DNA from 2 places in the Micrococcus flavus genome. Region 1 is predicted to be linked to the other one. Evidence: predicted binding sites of a transcription regulator. Region 1 holds the regulator's gene; the other holds the start of a gene.

Evidence for each region. The regulator HrcA, encoded in region 1, represses chaperone genes, less so after heat shock. The targets are predictions, from matches to a motif close to TTNGCACTCGNNNNNNNCGAGTGCNAA.
Region 2: groL (chaperonin GroEL) is a predicted target of HrcA. The motif match lies at 1,441-1,467, and genes of this name have one in related genera.

The regions. Positions count from the first base shown of each region.
Region 1 covers NZ_JACHMC010000001.1:1,036,404-1,043,634, forward strand. The annotation lists gene lepA (translation elongation factor 4) at 1-912, shown strand, start outside; gene hemW (radical SAM family heme chaperone HemW) at 913-2,190, shown strand; gene BJ976_RS12180 (DUF4870 domain-containing protein) at 2,212-2,661, opposite strand; gene BJ976_RS04815 (DUF3097 family protein) at 2,790-3,647, opposite strand; gene hrcA (heat-inducible transcriptional repressor HrcA) at 3,817-4,830, shown strand; gene dnaJ (molecular chaperone DnaJ) at 4,886-6,022, shown strand; gene BJ976_RS04830 (16S rRNA (uracil(1498)-N(3))-methyltransferase) at 6,019-6,789, shown strand; gene BJ976_RS04835 (PhoH family protein) at 6,912-7,231, shown strand, end outside.
Region 2 covers NZ_JACHMC010000001.1:1,932,285-1,939,515, forward strand. The annotation lists gene groL (chaperonin GroEL) at 1-1,311, opposite strand, end outside; gene BJ976_RS08980 (LytR C-terminal domain-containing protein) at 1,603-2,691, opposite strand; gene BJ976_RS08985 (DUF3263 domain-containing protein) at 2,696-3,013, opposite strand; gene BJ976_RS08990 (uracil-DNA glycosylase) at 3,066-3,743, shown strand; gene BJ976_RS08995 (threonine/serine exporter family protein) at 3,765-5,672, opposite strand; tRNA gene BJ976_RS09000 (tRNA-Val) at 5,772-5,845, opposite strand; gene BJ976_RS09005 (S8 family peptidase) at 6,030-7,231, opposite strand, start outside.

The DNA of each region.
Region 1 (7,231 bases):
TACCCGATCGACGGCTCCGACTACCCGGTGCTGCGCGACGCCCTGGACAAGCTCAAGCTCAACGACGCCGCCCTCGTCTACGAGCCGGAGACCTCCGTGGCGCTGGGCTTCGGGTTCCGCGTGGGCTTCCTGGGCCTGCTGCACCTGGAGATCGTGCGCGAGCGCCTCGAGCGCGAGTTCGACCTGGACCTCATCTCCACCGCGCCGAACGTGGTGTACGACGTGATGCGGGAGGACCGGGAGGTCGTCACGGTGACCAACCCCTCCGAGTTCCCCGAGGGCAAGATCCTGGAGGTCAAGGAGCCGATGGCCTCGGCCACCGTGATCGTGCCCAGCGAGTACATCGGCTCGGTCATGGAGCTCTGCCAGGCCAAGCGCGGGCACCTCAAGGGCATGGACTACCTGTCCGAGGAGCGCGTGGAGATCCGCTACTGGATCCCGCTGGCGGAGATCGTGTTCGACTTCTTCGACCAGCTCAAGTCCCGCACCAAGGGCTACGCCTCGCTGGATTGGAAGGCGGACGGGGACCAGGTGGCGGACCTCGTGAAGGTGGACATCCTGCTCCAGGGCGAGCAGGTGGACGCGTTCTCGGCCATCACCCACAAGGACAACGCCTACTCCTACGGGACCATGATGACGGGCAAGCTCAAGGAGCTCATCCCGCGCCAGCAGTACGAGGTGCCGATCCAGGCCGCCATCGGCTCGCGCATCATCGCCCGCGAGAACATCCGCGCGATCCGCAAGGACGTGCTCTCCAAGTGCTACGGCGGCGACATCTCCCGCAAGCGCAAGCTGCTCGAGAAGCAGAAGGAGGGCAAGAAGCGCATGAAGATGGTGGGCCGCGTCGAGGTGCCGCAGGAGGCGTTCATCGCCGCCCTGTCCTCGGACGGCGCCGAGCCGGCGAAGAAGTAAGTGCCCGCCGTCCTGCCGCTGGGCCAGCCCGTGCCCGACGACGGCACGTTGCCTCCCGAGGTCGCCGCGCGCGTGCGCGCCGCGGCGGAGGCGGGGGAGCCCCGCACGTTCAGCCTCTACGTGCACGTGCCCTTCTGCACCGTGCGATGCGGCTACTGCGACTTCAACACCTACACGGCGGAGACGTTCGGTCCGGGCGCCGGCCGCGGCGACTACTGGGAGTCCGCCGTGGCGGAGCTGGACCACGCCGTCGCCGCCCTGGAGCGCTCGGGGGTGCCCGCGCGCCCGCTGCACACCGTCTTCGTCGGCGGGGGCACGCCCACGCTCCTGCCGGCCTCCCACCTGGTGCGCATCCTGGCGGAGGCCCGCGAGCGCTTCGGCCTGGCCGAGGGCGCGGAGGTGACCACGGAGGCGAACCCGGACACGCTCACCCCGGAGTACGTGGCGGAGCTGGCCGAGGGCGGGTTCACGCGCCTGTCCGTGGGGATGCAGTCCGTCGTGCCACACGTGCTGTCCACGCTGGAGCGCACGCACACCCCGGCGAACGTGCCGGCCGCGGTGGCGGCGGCGCGGGCGGCGGGGCTGGAGGTGTCCCTGGACCTGATCTACGGCACGCCGGGGGAGTCCCTGGCGGACTGGCGCACCACGCTGGAGGCGGCGGTGGCCATGGCCCCGGACCACGTGAGCGCGTACTCACTGATCGTGGAGGAGGGCACCCGGTTCGGCGCGCAGGTGGCGCGCGGGCAGGTGCCGGACGTGGACCCGGACCTGCAGGCGGACGAGTACCTGCTGGCGGAGGAGCTGCTCTCCGCGGCCGGCTTCCGGTGGTACGAGGTGTCCAACTGGGCGCACGACCCGGAGGGCGCCGGTGTGCACCGGGCCCGGCACAACGTGGCGTACTGGCGGGACCAGGACTGGTGGGGCGTCGGCCCCGGCGCCCATTCGCACCTGGCCGGCGTGCGGTTCTGGAACGCCAAGCACCCGGCCGCCTACGCGCAGCGCCTGGCCACGGGCGTCACCCCCGCGGTGGGACGGGAGATCCCCGACGACGACGCGCGCCGCCTCGAGCGCATCATGCTCGCCGCGCGGACGGTGGAGGGCCTGCCCCTGGCCGAGGTGCGGGACGGGATGGACCCGGAGACGCTGCGCGCCCGGGTGGCGGCGCTGATCGCCGACGGGCTGGTGGACGGGCCGGCCGCGCTGGCCGGGACCGTGGTGCCCACGCTGGCCGGGCGGCTGCAGAACGACCGGATCGTGCGGGACCTGGCCGGGTTCTGAGCCGGCCTGCGCCCGGGCGCGTCAGCGCAGCAAGCGCAGGTTGAACGGGTACCGGAAGGGGCGGCCCTTGGCCACGTGGGAGGCGCCCATGACGCCGTAGAGCGCCAGGGCGATCCAGACGAGGCCGCCGAGGATCGCCAGGAGGTCCCCGATGTGGGGGATGCCGCTGAGGAAGAACAGCAGCAGCAGCACGAGGGTGGGGGCCAGGGAGAAGTTCAGCGCCTCCTTGGACTCCTGCGCGGTGAACGGTCCGCGGTCCCGGTAGAGCAGCCAGACCACGAGGGGACCCACGGCCGTCAGGGCCAGGGAGAGGTGGGCCAGGGCGGCGCGGTCCCGGTCCTGCTTGGCGGTCAGGGGCCCGCGGCGTCCGGCGGCGTCGCGCAGCCAGGCCGGGGCCTCGGGGCCGGCCCCGCGCGGCGGGGCGGCGGGGGCCGCGGCGTCGGGGGTGCGGCTGCTGTCGGTGGTGACCACGGTGCTCCTCGTCGGATCGGACGGCCCCGGCGCCTCGTGCGTGAGGGGACGCGCGCGGCGTCCGGGCCAGCCCAGTGTACCGACGGCGCCCGCCCGCTCCGGAGTGCCACCCGGAGCGGGGACGACGGTCAGGACCCCGGCGCGGTGAGGAAGTCGATCAACTCCTCGACCCGTCCCAGCAGCGCCGGCTCGAGGTCGGCGTAGGTGGAGACGTGGGAGAGGAGCCGCTTCCAGCCCAGGCCCGTCGCCTCCTTGGTGCCGTGCGGCCAGCCGAGGCCCCGCAGGACGCCGGTCTTCCAGTCCTGGCCCCTCGGCACCACGGGCCACGCCTCGACGCCGAGCACGGCCGGCTTGATGACCTGCCACACGTCCACGTACGGGTGGCCGAGGATCAGCACGTTGCCGGCGGCGCCGGGCACGCGCATGGCCTCCGCGGCGATCCGCTCCTCCTTGGACCCGGCCACGAGATGGTCCACGAGGATGCCGAGGCGACGGCCGGGGCCGGGGGAGAAGTCACGGATCGCCCCGGCGAGGTCGTCCACGCCGTGCAGGGGCTCCACCACGATCCCCTCCAGGCGCAGGTCCTCGCCCCAGACCTTCTCCACGAGCTCGGCGTCGTGCACGCCCTCCACCCAGATCCGGGAGGCGCGGGCCGTGCGGGCCCGCGCGCCGGCCACCCGGCGGGAGCCGGAGGCGGTGCGAGCGGGGGCGGCGGGCGCGGACGCGCGCGGGGGCACCAGCACCACGGGCTCGCCGTCGATCCAGAAGCCCGGGCCGAGCGGGAAGCCCCGGCGCACACCCCGGCGGTCCTCGAGCACCACCACGTGCGTCCCGCCGGAGCGCTCCAGGGCGACGACGGCGCCCACGAACCCGCTCGTGACGTCCTCCACCACGGTGCCCGGGCGGGCCTGGGCCTCGACGGCGGCGCGACCGGCCGGGCGGGTCAGGTCCTCGTGGGCCCCCGGCCCCCAGCTGCTCCAGTCCATGGGGACACACGCTAGCAATCGCCAGGAACCCGTCCGCTCGCCTGTGGGCGGAACGGGCGCGCCCGCCGCGACGCCGGACGGGGGCGGTCGCTAGCATTGGCACTTGTCCGCGCCGAGTGCCAGCGGACGTCCGTGCCCGTCCGCCCGTCAGCCCCGGAAGGAGACCCCCGTGACCGACCAGCCGCGCCGCCTGCAGGTGCTCCAGGCCATCGTGGAGGACTACGTCTCCCTGCGGGAGCCGGTGGGCTCGAAGGCGCTCGTGGAGCGGCACGGCCTGGGCGTGTCCTCGGCCACGGTGCGCAACGAGATGGCCGCGCTCGAGGAGGAGGGGCTGATCGTGGCCCCGCACACCTCGGCCGGCCGCGTGCCCACGGACAAGGGCTACCGCGTGTTCGTGAACCGGATCTCCGAGGTCAAGCCGCTCTCCGCCGCCGAGCGCCGCGCCGTGCGCACGCTCCTGGACTCGGAGGCGGACACCGAGCACATGATGGAGACCACCGTGCGGCTGCTCGCGCAGCTCACCCACCAGGTGGCCGTGGCCCAGTTCCCGCACGAGGACGGCTCCACCGTCCGGCACCTGGACCTCGTCTCGCTCGCCCCCACGCGCGCACTGGTGGTCCTCATCCTCTCCACCGGCCGTGTGGACCAGCGGCTCGTCACCTTCGACGAGCCCGTGGCGGACGAGGACCTCGCTGTGCTGCGGGCCCTGCTGCTCTCCCTGATCGACGGCCTCGGCCCCCTCCAGGCGGCGGCCGTCCTGGACGCGGCCGCGGACCGGGTGCCGCCGCCGCGGCGGGCGAGCGCCGACGTCGTGGTGGCGGCGGTGCGGAGCCTGCTCGAGGCGGGCCGGCAGGACCGGATCGTGCTGGCCGGCACGGCCAACCTGGCCCGCAGCCCCCAGGACTTCCGGTCCTCGATCGGCCCCATCCTGGAGGCCCTCGAGGAGCAGGTGGTGCTGCTGCGCCTGCTCACCGAGATGGAGCAGGACGCCCACGGGGTGTCCGTGCGGATCGGCGCGGAGAACGGCGCCTCCCTGGCGGACACCTCGGTGGTGGCCGCCGCCTACGGGCCCAGCGCCGTGGCCAAGGTCGGCGTGATCGGCCCCACCCGCATGGACTACCCCGGGACCATGGCCGCGGTCCGGGCGATCGCCCGCTACCTCTCGCGCATCCTCACCACCTGAGCGCGGCCCGCGCCGCCCCCCACCAGACCCGACCCGACCGAAGGGACCCCACCCCATGGCTGATCACTACGAGACCCTCGGCGTCGGCCGCGACGCCAGCGCCGAGGAGATCCGGCGCGCGTACCGCAAGCTCGCCCGCACCCACCACCCGGACGTGAACCCCGGCCCGGAGGCGGCCGAGGAGTTCAAGCGCATCTCCCACGCGTACGAGGTGCTCTCGGACGAGGACAAGCGCCGGATCTACGACGCCACGGGCAACGAGAACGGCACCGCCGGCGGGTTCGGCGGCGGAGGCTTCGGGGGCGCCGGGTTCGGCGGGTTCGCGGACATCTTCGAGACGTTCATGAACGCCGCGGGCGGCGCCGGACGCGGACCGGTGCCGCGCGCCCGGCGCGGCCAGGACGCGCTCGTCACGGCGCGGATCGAGCTCAAGGACGCCGTGTTCGGCGGGGAGACCACCCTGCAGCTGGACACCGCCGTGCCGTGCGAGCGCTGCCACGGCACGTGCTGCGAGCCGGGCACCCAGCCGGAGACCTGCTCCACGTGCCGCGGCCAGGGCATGACCCAGCGTCCCGTGCGCTCCATGCTCGGCACCGTCATGGCCACGGAGACCTGCCACATGTGCCAGGGCTTCGGCACCGTCCTGCCGCACCCGTGCACGGAGTGCTCCGGCCAGGGGCGCGTGCGCGCCGAGCGCCCGCTCACCCTGCGCATCCCCGCCGGCGTGGACGACGGCACCCGCATCCACCTGGCCGGCCGCGGCGAGGCCGGCCCCGGCGGCGGCCCCAACGGCGACCTCTACGTGGAGGTCCAGGTGCGCCCGGACCCGGTGTTCCGCCGCGAGGGGGACCATCTGGCCACCACCGTCACCGTGCCCATGGCGGCCGCCGCCCTCGGCACCTCGATCACGTTGGAGACCCTGGACGGCCCCCACGAGGTGGAGATCGAGCCGGGCACCCAGTCCGGGCACGTGGAGACCGTGCGCGGGCTCGGCGTCGGGCGGCTGCGCGGCACCGGCCGCGGCGACCTCAAGGTGGACGTCGTGGTGACCACCCCCACCGACCTCACCGCGGAGCAGCGCAAGCTGCTCGAGGCCCTCGCCACCTCGCGCGGGGAGCAGGTGGAGCACGGCGCGCCGCCGCAGTCCAAGGGGATGTTCGCCCGACTGCGCGAGAACCTGAAGAACCTGTGACCGCGCCGCTGTTCCTCCTGGCACCCGGTGCGCTCGACGGCGTCGGGCCCGGGGCCGAGGTCGTCCTCACCGGGGCCGAGGCCCGGCATGCGGGCGCGTCGATGCGCCTGGAGACGGGGGAGGCGGTCCTCGTGGCGGACGGGGCGGGGGCGCGGGCGCGCGGCACCGTGGTCTCCGCCGCCGCGGACGAGGTCCGCGTGCGGGTCGAGGAGTCGACCCCCGAGCCAGCGCCGGCCCCGCGCCTGGTGCTGGTCCAGGCCCTGTCCAAGGGGGACCGGGACCTGATGGCCGTCCAGGCCGCCACGGAGCTCGGCGTGGACGCCGTGGTGCCGTGGGAGGCCGAGCGGTCCATCGTGCGGTGGAAGGGCGCCAAGGCGGATCGCGCCCACCGCAAGTGGGAGGACACCGTGCGCGCCGCCGCCAAGCAGGCCCGCCGCGGGCGGGTCCCGGAGGTCCGCGCGGCTGTCTCCGGCGCCCGCGTCGCGGAGCTCGCCCGCACCCCCGCTCACGACGGCGGCGCCCGCCTCGTCCTGGTCCTCCACGAGGCCGCCGAGCAGGGCCTGTCCGCGGTGTCCGAGGCGGAGCTGGCAGGGGCCTCCGAGGTGCTGCTCGTCGTCGGCCCGGAGGGCGGGGTGTCCGAGGCGGAGCTGGCGGCCGCCGTCGACGCCGGGGCGCGCCCGGTCCTGCTGGGCCCGCACGTGCTGCGGGCCTCCACCGCGGGCCCGGCGGCCCTGGCCGTGCTGCAGCACCGGCTCGGCCGGTGGTGAACCCCGGCGGCGGCTCGCGGGACCGCCCCCGTGCGGAGCGGCACCGGCCCTAGACTGGGCGGGCCGGGCGGTGCGCCGACCGGCCCCACCCGTCCCCGGCACCGAAGGTGATCCGCCGCATCGTGAGCGTCCCGTCCGTCCCCCTCACCCCCACCGTGTCCGCGGAGGAGGTCGTCAGCTTCGAGTCCGCCGAGATCATGGTGCGGACCCTCGGCGCGCAGGACGCGCTGCTGCGCATCCTCGCCGGCGTGTTCCCGGCCGTCGACATCTCCGTCCGGGACCAGGCGCTGGGCCTGCGCGGCCCGGCCGAGGCCGTGGGCCAGGCCCGCCGCGTGGTGGAGGACCTGCGCTCGCTCGCCCGACGGGACGCCCCCGTCACCCCCGAGGTGATGGAGCAGGTGGTCACCCTGGTGCGCGGCGGCGCGGCCGGACGCGGGGCCGG
Region 2 (7,231 bases), 900 kb from region 1:
GCCGGTGGCCTCGTCGCCCTCGAGGGACAGGCCGTCGAACGCCTTGGCACCGGCCTGGATGAGGGCCACGCCGCCGCCGGCGACGATGCCCTCCTCCACGGCCGCCTTGGCGTTGCGCACGGCGTCCTCGATGCGGTGCTTGCGCTCCTTGAGCTCGACCTCGGTGGCCGCGCCGGCCTTGATGACGGCGACGCCGCCGGCCAGCTTGGCGAGGCGCTCCTGCAGCTTCTCGCGGTCGTAGTCCGAGTCGGTGTTCTCGATCTCGGAGCGGATCTGGGCCACGCGACCGGCGATCTGGTCGGCGTCGCCGGCGCCCTCGACGATGGTGGTCTCGTCCTTGGTGATGACCACCTTGCGGGCGGTGCCCAGCATGTCCAGGGTGGCGGTCTCGAGGGACAGGCCCACCTCGGAGGAGATGACCTGGCCGCCGGTGAGGATCGCGATGTCGGCGAGCATGGCCTTCCGGCGGTCGCCGAAGCCCGGGGCCTTCACGGCCACGGACTTGAAGGTGCCGCGGATCTTGTTGACCACGAGGGTCGCCAGGGCCTCGCCCTCGACGTCCTCGGCGATGATCAGCAGCGGCTTGCCGGACTGCATCACCTTCTCCAGTACCGCCACCATGTCCTTCACGGTGGAGATCTTGGAGTTCACGATCAGGATGTACGGGTCCTCGAGGACGGTCTCCTGGCGGTCGGCGTCGGTGACGAAGTAGCCGGAGATGTAGCCCTTGTCGAAGCGCATGCCCTCGGTGAGCTCGAGCTCGAGGCCGAAGGTGTTGGACTCCTCGACGGTGATGACGCCCTCCTTGCCGACCTTGTCCAGGGCCTCGGCGATGAGGGAGCCGATCTGCTTGTCGGCGGCGGAGATCGACGCGGTGGCGGCGATCTGCTCCTTGGTCTCGATCTCGCGGGCGGCGCCCAGCAGCTCGCCGGTCACGGCCTCGACGGCCTTCTCGATGCCGCGCTTGAGCGCCATCGGGTCGGCGCCGGCGGCCACGTTGCGCAGGCCCTCCTTGACGAGCGCCTGGGCCAGCACGGTGGCGGTGGTGGTGCCGTCGCCGGCGACGTCGTCGGTCTTCTTGGCGACCTCCTTGACGAGCTCCGCGCCGATCTTCTCGTACGGGTCCTCGAGCTCGATCTCCTTGGCGATGGAGACGCCGTCGTTGGTGATCGTGGGGGCGCCCCACTTCTTCTCCAGCACAACGTTGCGGCCGCGGGGGCCGAGGGTCACCTTGACGGCGTCCGCCAGGGTGTTCAGGCCCTTCTCCAGGCCGCGGCGGGCCTCTTCGTCGAATGCGATGGTCTTGGCCATGGTGCAGTCCTTTCTGGACGGGGGCTTCCTTGCAGTGCCTGACCCGCGGCGGTGCCCGCGACGGACGGCCCCGTGGGGCCTCACCGGTGGAGCAGGTCCTCCGACCCGGTGCGGCCGCCAGGGGTACGGCTGGCAGTCACACCGTCGGAGTGCTAAGCCCATTATGAGCACTCGCCCCGGGAGAGTGCAAAGCCCTCCCGGGGCGGGGCTGCCCGGTTCCGCAGACGGCGGACGGCCCCCGCCGCACCTCCTGCTGGAGGGCTGACGGGGGCCGCCGGGGCCGGCGCGGGATCAGCCGAAGACGACGACGGCGACGCCGTTCACCTGCAGGTTGGGTACGCGCTCCACGGGGAAGCCGAGCTCGCGGCCCACGGCCTCGGCCGTGGCACGCTGCGCGGGCGAGTTGTACAGGACGACGTCAGCGGTCACGCCGCGGCCGCGCCAATTGCGGGCGTCCACCCGGGTGAAGCCCTCGTCCTCCAGACGCGCGGCGTATGAGGCCGCCAGGTCGTTGATGCGCGTGGCGTTGTACACGATCACGGGGTTCTTCTTCACCGCGGCCGCCTCGGCCGCAGCGGAGCGGGAGGCCTCCGCCTCGGCGGCCGCAGAGCGGGACGCCTCGGCCTGCGCAGCGGCAGAGCGGGACGCCTCAGCCTGGGCGGCTGCAGAGCGGGACGCCTCAGCCTGGGCAGCGGCAGAGCGGGACGCCTCAGCCTGGGCGGCCGCGGAGCGGGACGCCTCGGCGGCGATGGACCGGGAGGCCTCCGCGACGGCCGAGCGGGAGGCCTCGGCCGCGATGGACCGGGAGGCCTCGGCCGCGGCGGCGGCCTGGGCGGCCTCCTCGGTGGAGCGGGACGCGGCGGCACGGGAGGACTCGGCGGCGGCGGACTCGGCCGCGGCGGACTCGGCGGCGGCCCGGGAGCGCGCGGCGTCGGCCGACTGCGCAGCCGCGGCGGACTGGGCGGCGGCCTGGGAACGCTCGGCGTCCTGCGAGGCCTGCGCCGGGTCGGCGGAGGACGAGGCCGCCGGAGTGGACGAGGCGGCCGGATCCGCGGAGGACGAGGGCGCCGGGGCGGCGCCCGACTCGGTCGCCGGCGAGGAGGCCGCGGGAGCGGGCTCGGACGTCGAGGCGTCCCCGCCGGCCACCGGCTCGTCGCCGCCGCCGGTCAGGCGCGGCAGGACCAGGCCGAGGAACAGGCCCAGCAGCAGGACTGCGGCCGCGGCGGCCAGCAGCCACTTCAGGACACCGCCACCGCCACCGCCGGCGGCGGTGGCGCCCGCGGCCCCGGCCGCAGGGGCGGCGGCGAACGCCTCCCGGTGAGCGCCGTGCTGATCGGTGTACTCGGGGACGTCGTCGAAGCGGTCGGCGGGGTAGGCCATCGGTCTAGTACTCCTGCGGGGACGAGGGTGAGGCGGGCGGGTCCGGTGCCGGGCCGCGCCGGGCCCGGCTGCGGGTGCCGCGCGAGCGCAGCAGCCGGGTCACGAGCAGCGGGCGGTAGGCCAGTGCGGCCTCCCGGTCCAGCAGTCCGTTCAACATCTGATAGTAGGCGGTCGGGCTGACGCCCAGGCGTTCGCGGATCTCATGGTCTTTGGCTCCGGCATGGCGCCAGGTCCGCGACTCCAGGTCCAGCACCGCCCGTTCCAGGTCCGTGAGCCCGGCGGCGCGTCCCCGTCCGGGGTCGGGGGCGGCGGACGGGAGCATGACGGCCACTCTACTGGTCAGTCGCGGGCGGCCGGCCACTACGCTCGGGCGCATGGACCTGATCGCACCCCTGGACCCGGGATGGGCCGCCGCACTGGCCGACTCCTCCGACACCCTCGAACGCATCGGCGCGGACCTGATCGCGCGCCGCACGGCCGGGGAGCAGGTCCTGCCCGCGCCGGAGCACGTGCTGCGGGCCTTCCGGCAGCCGTTCGAGGACGTGCGGGTGCTGGTCCTGGGCCAGGACCCGTACCCCACGCCGGGCCACCCGATCGGCATGTGCTTCGCGTGCGACCGCCACGTCCGCCCCCTGCCCCGCTCCCTCGCGAACATCTACCGCGAGCTGCACGACGACCTCGGCATCCCGCCGGCCACCCACGGAGACCTCACCGCGTGGACCGGGCAGGGCGTCCTGCTGCTGAACCGGGTCCTGACCGTCCGGGCGGGGGCGAGCGGCAGCCACCGCGGCATCGGGTGGGAGGAGGTCACCGAGGCGGCCGTGCGGGCCCTCGTGTCCCGCGGCACCCCGTTGGTCGGCCTGCTATGGGGCAGCGACGCGCGGCGCATGGCGCCGCTGTTGCGCGAGGGCGGGGCCGGCGTCGTCGAGTCTCCGCACCCCTCCCCGTTGAGCGCGAGCCGCGGGTTCTTCGGCTCGCGCCCGTTCAGTCGGGTCAACGCCCTGCTCGAGGCCGCCGGCGCCGAGCCCGTGGACTGGCGCATTCCCGACTGAGCCGAGCGGGGACGGGCCGGGTCAGCGCTGCCGCCCCTCCGGGCCGATGCTCCGGTGCTCGACCAGGCGGGCCGTCACGGGCCGGGCGAGGGTGTCTCCGAACACCGCGCCCGCGCCGATGCCCACCACCACCACGAGGGCGCTCACGATCCCGGCCACGCCGGCCACCGTGGACGTGGTCTCCACGGTGAACTCGTACAGGCCGCGGAAGATCGCGAAGCCAGGGAGCAGGAACAGGATGCTGGGCACCAGCACCACGATCGGCGGGGCGCCCACGCGCAGGGCCACGATCCTCCCCAGGAAGCCGACGACGGCGGCCGCGGACGCCGGCAGGAGGGTGGGGCCCACGCCCAGGCCAGCGATCAGGGTGTGGGCGCAGAACGCCGCGCCGGTCACCGCGCAGGAGGCCAGGAGGGTCCGCCAGCCCGAGCGCTCGACGACGGCGTCCGCCGCGGTGGCGACGAGCACCAGGACCAGCAGCAGCGGCGCGGGATAGTCCGCGGACACCTGCGCGGCCAGGTCGAGACGGGGGAAGCCGGCGAGGTCCGCCGCGGCGACGGACACCATGATGCCCGCCATGATGCCGACGAAGACGAGCATCGTGGAGATGAAGCGGCCGGCGGCCGTCACGGGGAAGCCGTTGATGGCGTCCAGCACGGCCGTCACGAATCGCGAGGTGGGCAGCAGCATCATGATGCCCCCGGCCACCATCAGGGCGGGGTTGATCGGCACCTCGAGGACGTACGCGCCGAACGCGACCGCCGTGGCCAGCGACGAGCCGATCATCACGGAGTAGATCTCCGGCAGGAACGCCATGGTCCGCGTGTGCAGCCAGAAGACGAACCACGTGGAGGCCATCCCCAGCAGGGCGCCCTGCCAGGTGCCGCCGATGAAGGGGACGAAGCAGGCCACGAACACGCCCGCCATGAGAATCTCCAGCGCCGGCGGGTACGGCTTGGGCCGGTGGCGGATCTCGACGAGCCGACGCTGGGCCTCCGCGCGCTCGACCATCCCGTCGGAGATCTCCTCCACGAGGCGGTGCACCGCCACGAGCCCCTCGTAGTTCGTGGAGTAGGAGCGCACCACGCGCTGGAGCGTGTACGGCACCTCGCCGCGGCTCGAGTCGGGCGCGTAGTTCAGGGAGATGGCCTGGTTGGTCAGGTCCACCTCCGTCTCGTGGACCCCGTAGGCCTGCGTCACCACGATGATCGAGGTCTCCACGTCCAGCGAGGTCGCCCCGAAGCCGAACATGGTCTCCCCCAGCTTGAGGGCGAAGTCCAGCGTGGTGCGCGCCTCCAGGGCCTGCTCGTCCTGCTCTCGCCGCCGGCTCAGGGTCGAGCGCATGCGTCGCCCGTACGGGGAGGCCTGCAGGCGGTCCACCATCACGAGGGCCTGCGTGGGCAGGGTCTCCTCGAACACCGCCCGGTGGTGGTCCCGCCCCTGCCGGCGACGACGGCGCCCCCGCGGCTCCTCGGGCCCGTGGGGCAGCACCGGCTCGGGGACCACGAGGTCCGGGACCGTCTCCGCGGCCTGCTCGGCGGTGGGGGCCACGCCCTCCACGGGGGCCAGGACGGACGTCGGCACGGCCTCGGACAGCGGCGGCGCGGTCAGCGGCGCGTCGGCCGCGGGGCCCGGGGCCTCGGCGGGCGGCGGGTCGGCGTCGGGATGCTCGTCCGACCGCGCGTCGGCCGGGGGGACGTCCCCCGGTGTGGCGGGCAGTGCCGCGGTGGCGGGGGCGAGGACCGGCGGCAGGACCTCTTCGGGGCCCTCGTCACGGGTCGGGGACGCGGCCACGTCGGCCGTCTCCTCCGCGGCCTCCGGCGGAACGGAGGGGACGACGGCGGGGCGCAGCACCGGGATGGGACCCGCCTGGGGGGCGGGCTCCGCCGCGGGCGCCTGGGGACGGTCTCGGGGGGTCTGTGGGTCCACGCTGCTCACCGTGTCCTTGCCTCGTGCCTCACCGGGCAGGCGCTCCCCGCTCTCCCGGACATGCGCAAGGGCCCTCCCGGAGGAGGGCCCTTGCGGCGGTGGATCTTACTGGACTCGAACCAGCGACCTCTCGCGTGTGAAGCGAACGCTCTAACCAACTGAGCTAAAGATCCAGGGGTCCGACCCGGCCGCGGAGGGCCCGGACGACTCGCTGAACTGTACCGGACCCTCCCCCACCGGGCAAATCCGACGCCCGGGTGGGCCTGGGGCTTTCTCGACCACGCGGGACCGGAGGCGGACGGGCCGCCGCCCCGCGAGGGGACGGCGGCCCGGGTGCGCGTGATCCGGCCGCGCGGGTCAGCGCGCGGTGACGGAGACGTCGTCGATCCGGAACACCGTGGCGGCCGAGTAGTTTTCGGTGCCCTTGAAGCGCAGGGTCACGGTCTTCCCGGCGAAGCGGGACAGGTCCACCGCGTGGGTGGTGTACGGACCGCGGTCCAGGTTGGAGTGCGACTTCAGGGTGTAGGTGCCGTAGTAGCCGTCCACCACCTGCACGGACAGGGTGTCGTACCTGGAGTAGGAGGTGGTCTCGTCCGTGCCGACCTGCACGCTGTAGGTCAGCGAGGCGCCCGAGGCGGGCACGGTCACCCGCTGGTCGATCGTGCCGGTGTTGCTGCGGCCGTAGCCGTTGAGGACGCCGAAGCGGGAGCCGGACTTGGCCGCCGCGGAGTCCGTCATGACGAAGTCGGACGGGGCGCCGGTCCAGCCGGTGGTGCCGGACTCGAAGCCGCCGTTCACCAGGACGGTGGTCGGGGTGGGGGTCGGGGTCGGGGTGGGCGTGGGGGTCGCGCCGCCGCCCAGCGCGTTCAGCGTCCGCGTGGCGTCCACCAGGCCGGCGCCGCAGCCGCCCGAGCACACGCCGGGCATCGCACGGGCGTTGGTCTTGAGCGTGGACTCCACCTGGGACGGGGTCAGGGAGGAGTTCTTCGCCAGCATCAGCGCCACGGTGCCGGCCACGTGCGGGGTGGCCATCGAGGTGCCGTTGTACTTCGTGTAGCCCTCGCCGGCCGGGGTGGTGGTGCCGGTGTTGATCGTGGAGATGATGGCCGAGCCCGGGGCGGTGACGTCCACGGACGCGCCGTAGTTGGAGAAGGAGGAGCGGTTGCCGTTGGAGTCCGAGGCCGCCACGGTGATGGTGTTCTGGCAGTTGGCCGGACGGGTCAGGGAGGCATCCCGGTTCTCGTTGCCGGCGGCCACCACCACCGGCACGCCGCGGCCGACGGCCGAGTTGATGGCGTTCTGGTAGGTGGTGCCGCACGTGCCGGACCCGCCCAGGGACATGTTGATCACGTCCACCGGGGTCGGGTTGTTCGGCACGCCGGGGACGGAGCCGCCGGCGGACCACACGATGGCGTCCGCGATGTCCGCCAGGGAGCCGCCGCACTTGCCGAGCACGCGGGCGTGCTTGATCTTGGCGTTCGGGGCGACGCCGACGACGCCCTGCGTGTTGGCCACGGCCGCGATGGTGCCGGCCACGTGGGTGCCGTGCCACGAGGAGT